3 regions of the Pseudomonas sp. Eth.TT006 genome follow, and region 3 is predicted to be linked to each of the others. Evidence: riboswitches for the same ligand, from Rfam matches in the RefSeq annotation. Region 3 holds a riboswitch; each other region holds the start of a gene.
What was found. Region 3 has a riboswitch for cobalamin ahead of ACXR0M_RS06585 (CbtB domain-containing protein). Riboswitches for the same ligand answer to the same signal wherever they lie in the genome.
Positions count from the first base shown of each region.

Region 1: another riboswitch for cobalamin. It lies ahead of ACXR0M_RS07240 (ABC transporter substrate-binding protein); the one in region 3 lies ahead of ACXR0M_RS06585 (CbtB domain-containing protein).
Region 2: another riboswitch for cobalamin. It lies ahead of cobO (cob(I)yrinic acid a,c-diamide adenosyltransferase); the one in region 3 lies ahead of ACXR0M_RS06585 (CbtB domain-containing protein).

Region 1 is NZ_JBTJEN010000003.1:290,764-294,013, forward strand. It holds gene map (type I methionyl aminopeptidase) at 1-50, opposite strand, end outside; gene ACXR0M_RS07230 (ParD-like family protein) at 47-274, opposite strand; gene ACXR0M_RS07235 (Ppx/GppA phosphatase family protein) at 552-1,487, shown strand; cobalamin riboswitch at 1,665-1,860, shown strand; gene ACXR0M_RS07240 (ABC transporter substrate-binding protein) at 2,006-3,019, shown strand; gene ACXR0M_RS07245 (FecCD family ABC transporter permease) at 3,016-3,250, shown strand, end outside.
Region 2 is NZ_JBTJEN010000015.1:18,605-21,854, reverse strand. It holds gene ACXR0M_RS21615 (PQQ-dependent sugar dehydrogenase) at 1-14, opposite strand, end outside; gene ACXR0M_RS21610 (hypothetical protein) at 81-665, opposite strand; cobalamin riboswitch at 829-1,061, shown strand; gene cobO (cob(I)yrinic acid a,c-diamide adenosyltransferase) at 1,143-1,754, shown strand; gene ACXR0M_RS21600 (cobyrinate a,c-diamide synthase) at 1,751-3,151, shown strand; gene bluB (5,6-dimethylbenzimidazole synthase) at 3,148-3,250, shown strand, end outside.
Region 3 is NZ_JBTJEN010000003.1:118,420-121,669, forward strand. It holds cobalamin riboswitch at 71-280, opposite strand; cobalamin riboswitch at 1,259-1,480, shown strand; gene ACXR0M_RS06585 (CbtB domain-containing protein) at 1,602-1,799, shown strand; gene ACXR0M_RS06590 (CbtA family protein) at 1,811-2,509, shown strand; gene ACXR0M_RS06595 (cobalamin biosynthesis protein) at 2,506-2,919, shown strand; gene cobM (precorrin-4 C(11)-methyltransferase) at 3,001-3,250, shown strand, end outside.

The DNA.
Region 1 (3,250 bases), 170 kb from region 3:
CGTGACTGGGCGATCTCGGCGGGGGTGTTGATCTTGATCGGGTTTCTCATGCGCTGACGGCTTCCTGAGTCAGTTGATGCAGATCCAGCCCGCCGTTCTGTTCGGCGCGGATCAGCAAGCGGCAAATGGCGCTGTGGTCGAGGTTGGGGTGCAGCTCGGCGAGCATGCCGATGCGCATCCAGTGCTCGGCCTGCGCGTTGATCGAGCGGCTGAGGGCAGTGCTGGAGATGCGCAGGTTCTCGTGCATGTCCTCGGAAATCTTGACGATACCCATAAACGAATCCGATACGTTGTGTATATGGAACGTATATTACCCAACACCCCGTCGAGATTGCAAACCCGATCCCTGTAGGAGCTGCCGAAGGCTGCGATCTTTTGATCTTGCTTTTCACAAGATCAAAGTCAAAAGATCGCAGCCTGCGGCAGCTCCTACAGGAATTTCACAGGCTTACCTTCATCGAAGCGCCCCACCCGCGTCATCAGGATGTCATCAACCGCACGGCACACTCCTCGCCACCGCGAGTCATCGCCGCACGTTTGCAAGGACTCTCATGAAAGACGACGACGCACTGTTTGCCGCCATCGACCTGGGTTCGAATGCCTTTCGCCTGATGATCGGGCAGTCGGTGCGCAGCCGGAAGGGCCTGCAGATCCAGGAAGTGAAAACCCTGCGCGAACCGGTGCGCCTCGCCGAGGGCTTTGACGGCGGTACGCTGGATGCCCTGGCGCTGACTCGTGGCTGGCAGGCGCTGGCGCGGTTCGGCAAGAAGCTGCGCGGCTTCGAACCGGGCCGTGTACGCGCTGTGGCCACCAGCGCCGTGCGCGAGGCGGACAATGCGCCGCTGTTTCTCGCCAGCGCGGAAAAGCATCTGGGGTTTCGCATCGATGTTATTTCCGGCCACGAAGAGGCGCAACTGGTCTACGCCGGCGTCGCCCACACCCTGCCCGACGCGCACGACCTGCGGCTGGTGGTCGACATCGGTGGTGGCTCGACCGAGCTGATCCTCGGCCAGGGCGCGCAACCGTTGCTGACCGAAAGCATCGCCATCGGCAGCGGTACGTTGAGCGCGCGGTTTTTCCGTGGCGGCGAGATTTCCGCCGCCGCCCTGCAGGAAGCCGAGCGCTTCGCCCTCCTGCAGTTGGAAAAAGTCGCCCGGCGTTATCGCGCGCAGGGCTGGCAGCAGACCATCGGCTCCTCCGGCACCGCGCGCATGCTCGCCAAAGTACTCAAGGCCAACCGTCTCAACGACTTTGCCGAGGACGGCATCACCTATGCCGGCCTGCTTCGCCTGTCGCTGTTGCTGCTGCAGGTACAGAACGTGCGCCAGCTGAAACTCGCCGGCCTGCAGCCGCATCGCGAAAGCATCCTGCCCGGCGGTCTGGCGATCATGCTTGCCGCGTTCAAGGCGTTCGGCATCGCGCAAATGCTCCCGTCCGAACCGGGTCTGCGTCTGGGCGTGCTGCACGGTTTGATGAGCCAGCACTGATCCCCCGCAACTTCTCCAGACAAGGATCTCTTGTGGTGAGGGGATTTATCCCCGATGGGTCGCGTAGCGGCCCCAAAAAACGGGCCTGCTGCGCAGTCCATCGGGGATAAATCCCCTCGCTACAGGGTTCTCTTCCATGGATCCTGTGCATTGCAACTCCCTTTACTCAGCACTATCCGCTACCATGCCGGCGCCGGTTCCCGAACGGGAATAATAGGGAATCCGAGGTGCGCGCCGCGCATTGATCGGAACTGCCCCCGCAACTGTAGGTGCCGAGCCTGCTCCACGACTGCCACTGGGTGAAGACCCGGGAAGGCCGGAGCCCGGGCGATGACGCATCAGTCAGGAGACCTGCCGGCCGAGTAATTCACTAACCGGCGGGGTGTCCGGGAAGGACATCGTGCCGCGCGCATTGTTGTGGGATGGCCGGCCTTGCGCAGCTGTCCCGGCGGCGTTCCATGATGTGTTTCCAGTCCGTACGCGCCCGCTCCCCGTACGGTTCCATTGGAGACTGCCGCATGTCGCTGCCCCGCGTTGCCACTTTGATCACCGGTCTGGCCTTCAGCGCCCTCGCCCACGCAACGCCTGGGCACTATCCGCTGACCATCGAAAACTGCGGCAGCACGCTGACGTTTCAGCACGCCCCGAGCCGCACCGTCAGCATCGGCCAGGCCGCCACCGAAATGCTCTACGCCATGGACCTGAGCGACAAAGTGGTCGGCACCTCGTTGTGGTTCAACAACGTCCTGGCGCAATACAAAGCACAAAACGAGAGCATTGAGCGCCTCGCCGACAACGAGCCGAGCTTCGAAGCGGTGATCGGTAAACGCCCGGAACTGGTCGCCGTGGAACTGGAGTGGATGGTCGGCCCGCAAGGCGCGGTCGGCACCCGCGAGCAGTTTCATGAGCTGCAAATCCCCACTTATCTGCTGCCGTCCGACTGCGAAGCCAAAGACAATCTGGTCGGCGCCGACGGCACGCGGCTCGCTCCGTTTCGCATCGAGACGATCTACAAAAGCGTCAGTCAGCTGGCCGAAATCTTCGATGTGCGCGACCGTGGCGAGCAGCTCAACGCCCAACTCAAGGCCAGCCTCGCCCGCTCGATTGCCACCGCGCAAACCGTGAAGCACAAAGACCTTAGCGCGCTGGTGTGGTTTTCCAGTGCGCAACTCAACGTCGAGCCGTTTGTCGCGGGCCACAAAGGCGTGCCTGACTTCATGCTCAGCACGCTTGGCGTGCGCAACATCGTCGAGTCCGATGAGGAGTGGCCGACCGTCGGCTGGGAAACCATCGCCAAGGCCAACCCGACCTTTCTGGTGATCGCACGCATGGATCGCCGACGCTTCCCCGCTGACGACTACGAGAAAAAACTCGCCTTCCTGCGCAGCGACCCGGTGACGCGCAACATGGACGCGGTGAAAAACAACCGCATCATCATCCTCGACGCCATGGCCCTGCAGGCCAGCCTGCGCATGTTCGATGGCCTGGAACAACTGGCCGCCGCCATCAACGGCTACGACCTGCCGCAATGAGCAAAAGCCTGATCCGTCTGTCGCTGGCCCTGCTGATTCTGCTGATCGCGGTCATTGCGGGTGTGGCCATCGGCGAAACGCCCATTGCGCCGGACGTGGTCATGCAGGTGCTGGCCAACAAACTGTGGGCCGCCGGCCATGCGCTCGATCCCATCGACGAAGGCATCGTCTGGAACTACCGGCTGACCCGCGCCCTGGTCGCCGCTGCTTGCGGTGCCGGGCTGGCGACTT
Region 2 (3,250 bases), on a different contig from region 3:
CGGGTTTTGCGCATTACTGATCTTCCCTATGAATGCATTCCTAATCATAGAGGAGCCTGCGCACCCGATGGTTCAACCGCTCAGCCGCGGGCCTCTTTGAACAGCACGGCGATCCCGGGGTGATAGTTGCCCGCTTCGCTGCGCAATTTGCGGTAGGCGTAGGGGAAATACCAGGCGACGGCGCAGGTGTGTTCCTTCTGCAGGTCGTCGACCATGTCCTGCAACTCTTCCGGGCTGGCGCTGTGCTGGGCCCTTTGCGGGGCGACGAACAGGCAGCCGAGCCTGATGTCGCTGGCGAAACTGATGCGTTTCGCCTCGCTGGTGATGTCCTGCAGTGCCTGGGTCAGATTCAGGTTGTTGACTCGCGGCCAGCGCTGGGTCGCCTGCAGGTAGGCGCGGTCTTCGGCTCCGGCGATAAACAGATCGGCGCGGGCATTGCGTTCGCCGTCCTCGTTCTGCTTGCGCGTGGCCGTGTCGCTCAGCGTGACCAGCTCAGCCATCCAGGCGGCAGCGGAGAGCAATCCGAGATTGGCTTTCTCGTCATGCCAGTAAGGGGGCTCGTTGTCGCCGCGCACCGCGTTGTAGCGATCGATACAGTCAAACCAGCGTTCAAGCATCGGGCGCATGAATTCCAGGCGCGGGTTGCTGATGATCATGCCTTGCATCGTCATCATCCTTATTGTTGTGAGTGCTTTTTCAGTCAAAAGCATGGCTCTTTGATATCACTTGTCTCAGCATGGCACAAGATTGGCGTCAGATAATTGATCGGCGGCAGTTATTCGCTCGACGGCCCCCTCTTTAATTGACGCTCCACCCCCAACCCTCTAACCTTCGCGGCTTGTTTCAGGTGCTCTGTGACGGGTGTCGACAGAGTGAAACAGGGAAGCCGGTGAGGGTTGTCTTCAGACGAAGAGCGATCACACGATCCCGGCGCTGCCCCCGCAACGGTAAATGAGTAAAAGCTGCGCCTTGAGCCACTGCCTCGACAGAAGCGGGAAGGCGCGCAGCCAGGCGATGCGCCGCTCATGAGCCCGGAGACCGGCCTGATCCATCCAGCGGCATCACGGTGGGCGATGCCAGGCTTTTTGCCGTCTATTCTTGTGCCTGCCCGCCGTTATTCAGCCTCAACGGAGAGCTCCCCCATGACCGATTCCCCCGAGCGCGACGCACGCCATCTGGCGCGCATGCAGCGCAAAAAAGCCGTGATCGACGAACGCATCGCCAATTCGCCCGACGAGTGCGGTCTGGTGCTGGTGCTGACCGGCAACGGCAAGGGCAAAAGCAGCTCGGCGTTCGGCATGCTCGCCCGCGCCATGGGCCACGGCATGCAGTGCGGCGTGGTGCAATTCATCAAGGGCCGCAACAGCACCGGCGAAGAGCTGTTCTTCCGCCGCTTCCCCGAGCAAGTGCGCTTCCACGTGATGGGCGAGGGCTTCACCTGGGAGACCCAGGACCGCCAGCGCGACATCGCCGCCGCCGAAGCGGCGTGGGCCGTGTCCCGTGAACTGTTGCGCGATCCGTCGATTGGCCTGGTGGTGCTGGATGAGCTGAACATTGCGCTCAAGCACGGCTACCTCGATCTGGATCAGGTACTCAGTGATCTGCAGGCGCGTCCGCCGATGCAGCACGTGATCGTCACCGGTCGCGGAGCCAAGCCGGAAATGATCGAGATGGGCGACACCGTGACCGAAATGGGCATGCTCAAGCACGCCTTCCAGGCCGGGATCAAAGCGCAGAAAGGCGTCGAACTTTGAATCAACCACGTCACTGCCCGGCGGTGTTGATCGCCGCGCCGGCCTCCGGTCAGGGCAAGACCACCGTTACCGCCGCCCTCGCGCGCCTGCATCGCAATCAGGGGCGCAAGGTGCGCGTGTTCAAATGCGGCCCGGACTTTCTCGATCCGATGATTCTCGAGCGCGCCAGCGGTGCGCCGGTGTATCAACTGGACATGTGGATGGTCGGCGAGCAGGAAAGTCGGCGCCTTTTATGGGAAGCCGCCGGCGAAGCCGATCTCATCCTGATCGAAGGTGTGATGGGCCTGTTCGATGGCACCCCGTCGAGCGCCGATCTGGCGCGGCATTTTGGCGTGCCGGTGCTCGGGGTGATCGACGGCACCGCCATGGCCCAGACCTTTGGCGCCCTGGCGCTGGGACTGGCGCGCTATCAGCCGGACCTGCCGTTCGCTGGCGTGCTGGCCAACCGCGTCGGCACATTGCGCCACGCGCAATTGCTCGAGGGCAGCCTCACTGAAGGCTTGCGCTGGTACGGCGCGCTGTCCCGCGAGACCGGGATCGAACTGCCGAGCCGCCACCTCGGTCTGGTGCAGGCCAGCGAACTGAATGATCTGGACCTGCGCCTCGACGCCGCTGCCGAAGCGTTGGCCAGCAGTTGCGAGGTCGCGCTGCCGCCGGCCGTGGAGTTTGCCGCGCCCACGGTGATCGACGCCGAACCGCTGCTCGAAGGCGTGCGCATTGCCGTAGCCCGCGATGAAGCCTTTGCCTTTACCTACGGCGCCAGTCTCGACCTGCTGCGAGCGATGGGCGCCGAGTTGAGCTTCTTCTCGCCAATCCGCGATACCCGATTGCCCGAGGCTGACAGTCTGTATCTGCCCGGCGGCTACCCGGAATTGCACCATGTCGCGCTGGCGCAAAACACCGCGATGCTCGCGGCGATTCGCGCGCACCACGCCGCCGGCAAACCGCTGCTCGCCGAGTGTGGCGGCATGCTCTATCTGCTCGACGCGTTGACCGATGTCGAAGGCACCCGCGCCGAACTGGTCGGGCTACTGCGCGGCGAGGCGGTGATGCAAAAACGTCTGGCGGCGCTTGCGCTGCAGGTGGTGGATCTGCCGGAAGGCTCACTGCGCGGCCACACCTATCACCACTCGCTGACCAGCACCGAACTGACGCCGATTGCCCGGGGCCTGAGCCCGAATGGCGGACGCGGCGCGGAGGCGGTGTATCGCGAGGGGCGGATGACCGCTTCGTACGTGCACTTTTATTTTCCGTCGAATCCGGGGGCGATTGCTGCGTTGTTTGCGCCAGACCTCAAGGCCGCCATCGCTGGCAAGCCAGCTCCCACAGTGGGCGGTGATTTGCCTGAAGAAATGCATTCCCCTGTGGGAGCTGGCTTGCCAGCGATGGGGCCATGACCGACAACGCCTATTCTGAAGCCGAGCGCGCAGCGGTCTATAAAGCCATCGCCGAACGCCGCGACATGCGCCACTTCACCGGCGGCACGCTCGAGCCTG
Region 3 (3,250 bases):
TACGGGACGAGATCCGCTGCGAGCGTGCGCGCGGAAGAATTCGCCACCGGATCACCCCGCCCGGTTGTAGTGAGAAATCGGTCACGAGGCAGGTCTCCTGGCTGACGGTGTTCGGACCTTGGGCCCGGCATTCGCTGCGCCTTCCCGCTGGCTCTGGATTGAGCTGGCAGTGGCGTGGCAGCGAACATCACCGTTCACAGTTGCGGGGGCAGCCGCGGCTTTGACCGCGTTCCCTTCTTAGCTTCGGCATCGCCGAAGAACCTCGAAAGTGCAAGGCTACGCATCGTGTTGGGGTGGGTCAATGGGCTTTTGGGGTTGTTTGAGTTGGGGGCAGATCCGTTGCTGCGGGTGTCGCGGCTGGCGCTGAGTCCCTTTTTTGAAACGCCAAAAAGGATCAGTGGTTTTGGGTTTGTCTGGATTGGGGGCATATCCATTTCTTCGGGTGCTGCCGCTGGCGGTTTCGCTCTTACAGCGAGTCACCTTTTCCAGACGCCGAAAAGGTAACCCAAAAGGCTTGCCCCGGCGTACGGCACTTCGCTGAGGCTCAGTGTTCCCTCGCTACGGTGTCCATCAGGGGGCATCGCCTACGGTTTGCTTCGCTGCACCTCCTCTCGATGTATGCGGCTGCGCCGCACGGCGCTGCGCGCCTACCCCCTGATGGACACCTACGCTCGGCCTGCCGATGGGGCGGGAAGTCAAAAGCCAGATCAAGAGCCAAAGCCAAAGCCAAAGCCAAAGCAGATCAAAAGATCGCAGCCTTCGGCAGCTCCTACATGGGATGCGTTCAAAGAATTCGGTCGGCTGGCAGGCCGCCATCGCGAGCAGGCTCACTCCTACAGTTCAGATCGCGTGCAACCCATGCGGCGAAGCCGCCCCACTCAACAGGATGAGCGTTAGCTCGGCTGCGGCTTTTGATCTTGATCCACGGGCGACGTCGGGAGGCTGAGTGGAGGGATTGATCCGGGGGTGGGAGCGCAGCGACCGTTTGGCGCAGCCAAACACAGCGAGAGGAGGTGCAGCGAAGCAAACCGTAGGCGCTGCGCCCAGATCAATCCCGGAGCGAAGGGACCCCGAGCCCCAGCGAGCGGGCCGGACGTAGGAGCAAGCGTTTTTTTGCTTACTTTTTTTAGGCGTTTGTAAAAAAAGTGAGTCGCCGTAAGGGCGAAACCCTAAGTGGCCGTTACCGCAGCAACGGATATGCCCCCAATACAAGACAATACAACCCATCCAATTGACTCAAATCCCCAGCCCATGCTCTCCTACACAACTTGTTACGGGTGCCCTTCACAGGGTGAAACGGGAAACCGGTGAATCATGTGCTTTACTCAAAGCCATGTCAGTCCGGTGCTGCCCCCGCAACGGTAAGCGAGCGAAGCGTCAGATCCACTGTGCCGGTATGGCATGGGAAGGTGATGCTTGCAGGTCGGCCCCACGCCAACCCCTCGCGAGCCCGGAGACCGGCCCGCAACACACAGCGCGCACCTTGCGCCGCTGACCACGACAACCCGCGGTGGGCGGGCGCTGTTCGACCCCCTGCGTGCCTGACTCGCAGGGGTCTTCATGCGCTCCGTTTACCCGCTGACATTCCAGAGGGAAGCGCTATGTCGATCATCAGCAGCACCGGCAGCACCACCGCCAAAATTTCCAGCACCAGCACCTTGACCCAGCGCCTGACAGCGGCGATCTTCGCCTCGATCCTTGGTGCAGGCCTCGTCTACTTCGCCGGTTTCTCGCACATCGAAGCGGTGCACAACGCCGCCCACGATACCCGCCACAGCGCCGCGTTCCCGTGCCACTGAGACCTGCCGACATGATCAAGCGTATCGCGCAAACTGCAGGTTTCACCGGCCTGCTGGCCGCCCTGCTGCTGACCTTGCTGCAGAGCTTTTGGGTCTCTCCACTGATTCTGCAGGCCGAAACCTACGAGAAATCCGAACCGGTGGCGGTTCATGAACACGCCGCTGGCGTGGCTGCGCACAGCCACGACGCCGAGGCCTGGGAGCCGGAAAACGGCTGGCAGCGGGTGGTTTCGACCACTGGCGGCAATCTGGTGGTGGCGGTCGGTTTCGCGTTGATGCTCGCCGGTCTTTACACCCTGCGCGCCCCAACGAAAACCTCGCAGGGCCTGCTCTGGGGTCTGGCCGGATACGCGACTTTCGTCCTCGCCCCGACCCTCGGCCTGCCGCCTGAGCTGCCGGGCACTGCAGCGGCGGATCTGGCGTCGCGGCAGACGTGGTGGATCGGCACCGCCGCCTCTACCGCCGTCGGCCTGGCATTGATCGTGTTCAGCCGTCAATGGCTGATGAAGCTGCTGGGCGTGGCGATTCTGGCCGTGCCGCACGTGATTGGCGCTCCGCAACCGGAAGTGCATTCGATGCTCGCACCGCAAGCCCTGGAAGCGCAGTTCAAAATCGCTTCGCAGCTGACCAACGTGGCGTTCTGGCTGGCTTTGGGCCTGATCAGTGCCTGGTTGTTCCGCCGCAAGAACGATGGTCAATACCACGCATGACCGCTGACCGCGCAGCGCCGACCTTCGTGGTCGGCCTCGGCTGCCAGCGCGGCTGCCCGGTCAGTACCCTGCGCGCGCTGCTCGATCAGGCGTTGCAGGCGCATCGCATCGAGCTGCGAGCGATCAGAGCCTTGGCCAGCATCGATTTGAAGCGCGACGAGCCGGGCTTGCAGGAGCTCGCCGCGCAACTGGCGTTGCCGCTGCAGTATTTCAGCAGTGAACAACTGGCCAGCTATCAGCCACGCCTGAGTCATCAGTCACAGATTGCCTTCGAGCGCACCGGTTGCTATGGCGTGGCGGAAAGCGCGGCACTGGCGCTCGCCGAACAACTGATTCAAGCCCCGGCAAAACTGCTGATTCCCCGGCAAAAATACGCTCAGGCCACGCTGGCGTTGGCCGGTGCCGCGTAAAACCCCGATAATCACCCTGTTTGATCATGAGCAATCTTCATCTGAAGCACTGCCCTGCCCCGTTTTCCACAGGATTTATTCATGACTGTCTATTTCATCGGTGCCGGCCCCGGCGATCCGGAATTGATTACCGTCAAAGGCCAGCGGCTGATTCGCCGCTGCCCGGTGATCATCTACGCCGGCTCGCTGGTGCCGGCCGCCGTGCTTGAGGGGCATCAGGCCGAAACCGTGGTCAACAGCGCCGAATTGCACCTGGAGCAGATCATCGATTTGATCAAAACTGCCCACGGCAAAGGCCAGGATGTGGCACGGGTGCATTCGGGTGACCCGA